DNA from 2 places in the Tetragenococcus halophilus genome. Region 1 is predicted to be linked to the other one. Evidence: a T-box and tRNA genes for the amino acid it is inferred to sense, from the RefSeq annotation. Region 1 holds a T-box; the other holds one or more tRNA genes.
The links. The T-box of region 1 lies ahead of cysS (cysteine--tRNA ligase). A T-box ahead of a tRNA ligase gene usually reads a tRNA of that ligase, here a tRNA-Cys.

Region 1 (2,230 bases):
CTAAAGCATATTTTAACACTTCGTAAGAAACAGTGTTTTGTTCAATATAACGATTCATCCACTTAGCCATTTCATAAACAACTGTAATACCATTTGCTGCGTTAAAGTCGTCATCCATTTCTATAATAAACTGATCAATTAACTGCTTGAATTCGTCCTTTTTGTTATTATCATCATTTAAACTACTTATGGCATCATTTAAGCGAAAAACAGCATTCTCGTAAGTATTTTTTAAGCGTTGTAAATTATTATTTGCTTCTGTTAGTGTTTTTTGGCTATAGCGAATAGGACGACGATATTGCGTAGTAGATAGGAAAAAACGAACTACTTGTGGATCCATCTTATCCAAAATATCATGTACAGTTACAAAATTTCCTAGTGACTTGCTCATTTTCTCGTCATCTTCACCAATTGTCACGTATCCATTATGCATCCAATAATTAGCAAATGTTTTACCGGTTTTGGCCTCGCTTTGCGCAATTTCATTTTCATGATGCGGAAACTCTAAATCCTGTCCACCACCATGAATATCAATTGTATCGCCTAGCAGTTGTGTTGCCATAACAGAACATTCAATATGCCAACCAGGGCGACCTTCTCCCCAAGGAGCTGGCCAGGAAATTTCTCCTTCTTTCGCGTTTTTCCATAAAGCAAAATCTAAAGGATCCTCTTTTAATTGCTGTTCTACACCAGTCCGCTTACTAGCACCAACTTCTAATTCGTCGATTGATTGATCGCTTAAGCGGCCATATTCTGAAAATTTACGTGTACGATAATAAACATCTCCATCAACAACATAAGCATATTCTTTATCCAATAAAACTTGAATAAAATCAATAATTGCTTGCATATAATTAACGACTCGTGGATGATGATTTGCTGGTTTTACATTTAATTTTGTCGTATCTTGTTCAAAAGCTTTGATAAAACGTTCAGCAACTTCAGGTGTACTTATTTTTAACTCTTTAGCAGCTCTAATAATTTTATCATCAACATCTGTAAAATTTGATACATAGTTAACTTCATAACCACGATATTCCAAATAACGACGAATCGTATCAAAAGAAACTGTACTCCTGCCATTGCCTATATGAATATAATTATAGACAGTTGGTCCACAAACATACATTTTAACTTTTCCAGCGGTTATTGGCTGAAATTCTTCTTTTTTTCTTGTCAAAGTATTGAATATTTTTATCATCTAAAAGCTCCTTTCTACTTAAATTGTTAAAAATAAGCGTCTTTCAAGTAGGTTACATAACCTATTCGAAAGACGCTTACAAGCGTGGTTCCACTTTCTTTACTTATTATCTCATTAAAAGCGTAACGAGCTTTACTCGTCTTTGGTTTTGCCAAAGCCACTTACAGGTGCATTTCTCAACCTTTTTTTGACCGCCTTGCAGCAAATAGCCGTCTCTCTGTGAAAAAAACGATGATACTTCGTCTGTTCATTGTGTTTACAATACTTCATTTAAATGTGCCAATGCTGTTTGCTTACCTAATAGTTCAACAGTGTCTGGTAACTCTGGACCATGCATCGCTCCAGAAACTGCAATTCGAATTGGCATATATAAATTCTTTCCTTTCGAACCTGTTTCTTTTTGAACTTCTTTAATTGCTTTTTTAACAGTAGAAGCATCTACTATTTCTAGTTGTTCTAATTGTGCCTTAAATGCGCTAAGAACAGCTGGCACACTTTCACCTGCTAATACTTCTTTAGCTTTATCATCTAAAACCGGATGTTCACCAAAGAATAGGTAAGTCAAATCGACAATTTGCGCAGCATAACTCATTTGTGGTTGATACAAAGCAACCAATTTTTTCACCCATTCTAGGCGTTCAGGGCTAGGATCTTTTTCTACCCGTCCATCTGCTTGTAAATAAGGTAAACACAAATCAGTTAAGATATCTACGTCTAACTGTTTAATATAGTGATTTCCGATCCATTCTAATTTTTTAGCATCAAATGAAGCAGGGGATTTACTCAAACGACTTGACTCAAACATATCAATAATTTCTTGTTTTGAAAAAATTTCTTCTTCGCCCTTAGGGGACCAACCAAGTAAAGCAATAAAATTCAACATTGCTTCAGGTAAATAACCTAACTGGCGATACTGTTCAATAAATTGTAAAATCGATTCATCTCGTTTACTTAATTTTTTGCCCGTATCTGCATTAATGATTAAAGTCATGTGGCCAAATTTAGGGGGGGTCCAACCAAAAGCTTCAT
Region 2 (2,230 bases), 740 kb from region 1:
TCTATTTTATTTTATCTCGTCTTTTATCATATAAATAAAAAACGAATATTTAATAGCCTAGAATCAAGTATTTCAATGAACATTGCTGGATTATTTGAAACGAATAAAAGCCCTATAAGCTTAATGTTCAAAAGTATTACCCGAAAAGAAATAAATGATAATAAAACGAAAAATACTACGATTCCTCTCTATCCTTTGGCAAAAGGAAAATTAAAAGATATCGAAGAAGTAGATGATAGTGTTTATTCTAATAAAACTTTAGGAGGTGGCTTTGCGGTTACGCCTTTTGAAGGTAATGTTTATTCACCAGTTGATGGTAAAATTGTAAGTTTATTTCCGACTAAACACGCTATTGGTATTCAAGATGAAAATAATATCGAATATTTAATTCATATAGGAATTGATACCATTGATTTAAATGGACATGGTTTTCATAATACGGTCAAATTAAACCAAAATGTCAAAGCCGGTAATCTACTTACAGAGATGGACTTAGACTACATTCTTACTAAAAAGAAAACGACAGATATTCTCTTTATTACACTCTCGCCAAATTTAATTGAGTCACTAGATTTGGTCGATGATAAAAGAGTTGGTTTGAACGAATCTATCGGAAAAATCACTTTAAAATAAATTTGGATACAAAAAAGCGACAAACACTGGTAATTCAATGTTTGTCGCTTAGTTTTAATACCGGCGGTCGGGGTCGAACCGACACGCCCTTAACGGGCACTGGATTTTGAGTCCAGCGCGTCTGCCAATTCCGCCACGCCGGCAAAATACTATTAGTACTAAGGCGGTAACCGGATTTGAACCGGTGATAAAGGTTTTGCAGACCTCTGCCTTACCACTTGGCTATACCGCCATCATACTATTAAAAATCCCATTTTTCAATAGGAAACCTAACTGGGATAGCTGGATTCGAACCAGCGCATGATGGAGTCAAAGTCCATTGCCTTACCGCTTGGCTATATCCCAATAATGCTAAGGGCGAATAGTGGGGATCGAACCCACGCGTGCCGGAGCCACAATCCGGTGCGTTAACCACTTCGCCATATTCGCCATGGCAGGGACAGCAGGGATTGAACCCGCATCGACGGTTTTGGAGACCGTTGTTCTACCATTGAACTATGTCCCTATAAATGGAGGAGAAAGGATTCGAACCTTTGAACCCGAAGGAACGGATTTACAGTCCGCCGCGTTTAGCCACTTCGCTACTCCTCCATAATGGATCGAGACAGAATCGAACTGCCGACACACGGAGCTTCAATCCGTTGCTCTACCGACTGAGCTATCGATCCAACACTGTAAAATTAAAAACAACGGTCTGGACGGGACTCGAACCCGCGACCTCCTGCGTGACAGGCAGGCATTCTAACCAGCTGAACTACCAGACCGTATGGAGGTTATAGGGCTCGAACCTATGACCCTCTGCTTGTAAGGCAGATGCTCTCCCAGCTGAGCTAAACCTCCAACTATCAGTCAATGGTCCGTACGGGATTCGAACCCGTGATACCGCCGTGAAAAGGCGGTGTCTTAACCTCTTGACCAACGGACCAAACTTAGTTACGGAGAGTAAGGGATTCGAACCCTTGAGACAGTGAATACCATCTACATGATTTCCAATCATGCTCCTTCGGCCTCTCGGACAACTCTCCAAGCTCAAAGAAGCCCAAACTCTTCAAATAATATTCTCATTAGAGAACTCCGGCAGTAGGACTCGAACCTACGACATCATGATTAACAGTCATGCGCTACTACCAACTGAGCTATGCCGGAATAATGCGTGGCGATGTCCTACTCTCACAAGGGGAAGCCCCTCACTACAATTGGCGCTAAGAAGCTTAACGACTGTGTTCGGCATGGGAACAGGTGTCTCCTTCTTGCCATCATCACCACACAACTTGACGTTGAGTGAACCTTTTGGTTCCCTCAAAACTGGATGAAAAACAACTGCTTCGCTTCACCGAAAATCCAAACCTTTGTGGTTAAGTCCTCGATCGATTAGTATTCGTCCGCTCCAACCCTCGCAGGTCTTCCACTTCGAACCTATCTACCTGATCTTCTCTCAGGGATCTTACTTTCTTTTAGAAAGGGGAAATCTCATCTTGAGGGGGACTTCACGCTTAGATGCTTTCAGCGTTTATTCCTGCCCTACTTAGCTACCCAGCGATGCCGTTGGCACGACAACTGGTCCACCAGCGGTAGGTCCATCCCGGTCCTCTCGTAC

Region 2: it encodes a tRNA-Cys, which carries the amino acid that the T-box ahead of cysS (cysteine--tRNA ligase) is inferred to sense. The anticodon was not compared.

The regions. Positions count from the first base shown of each region.
Region 1 is NZ_CP012047.1:27,662-29,891, reverse strand. It holds gene cysS (cysteine--tRNA ligase) at 1-1,201, opposite strand, end outside; T-box leader at 1,267-1,461, opposite strand; gene gltX (glutamate--tRNA ligase) at 1,458-2,230, opposite strand, start outside.
Region 2 is NZ_CP012047.1:1,681,067-1,683,296, forward strand. It holds gene AC806_RS11750 (PTS sugar transporter subunit IIA) at 1-633, shown strand, start outside; tRNA gene AC806_RS07955 (tRNA-Leu) at 692-776, opposite strand; tRNA gene AC806_RS07960 (tRNA-Cys) at 795-865, opposite strand; tRNA gene AC806_RS07965 (tRNA-Gln) at 907-978, opposite strand; tRNA gene AC806_RS07970 (tRNA-His) at 990-1,062, opposite strand; tRNA gene AC806_RS07975 (tRNA-Trp) at 1,065-1,138, opposite strand; tRNA gene AC806_RS07980 (tRNA-Tyr) at 1,144-1,224, opposite strand; tRNA gene AC806_RS07985 (tRNA-Phe) at 1,229-1,301, opposite strand; tRNA gene AC806_RS07990 (tRNA-Asp) at 1,324-1,397, opposite strand; tRNA gene AC806_RS07995 (tRNA-Val) at 1,401-1,473, opposite strand; tRNA gene AC806_RS08000 (tRNA-Glu) at 1,487-1,558, opposite strand; tRNA gene AC806_RS08005 (tRNA-Ser) at 1,570-1,658, opposite strand; tRNA gene AC806_RS08010 (tRNA-Asn) at 1,706-1,779, opposite strand; rRNA gene rrf (5S ribosomal RNA) at 1,785-1,900, opposite strand; rRNA gene AC806_RS08020 (23S ribosomal RNA) at 1,985-2,230, opposite strand, start outside.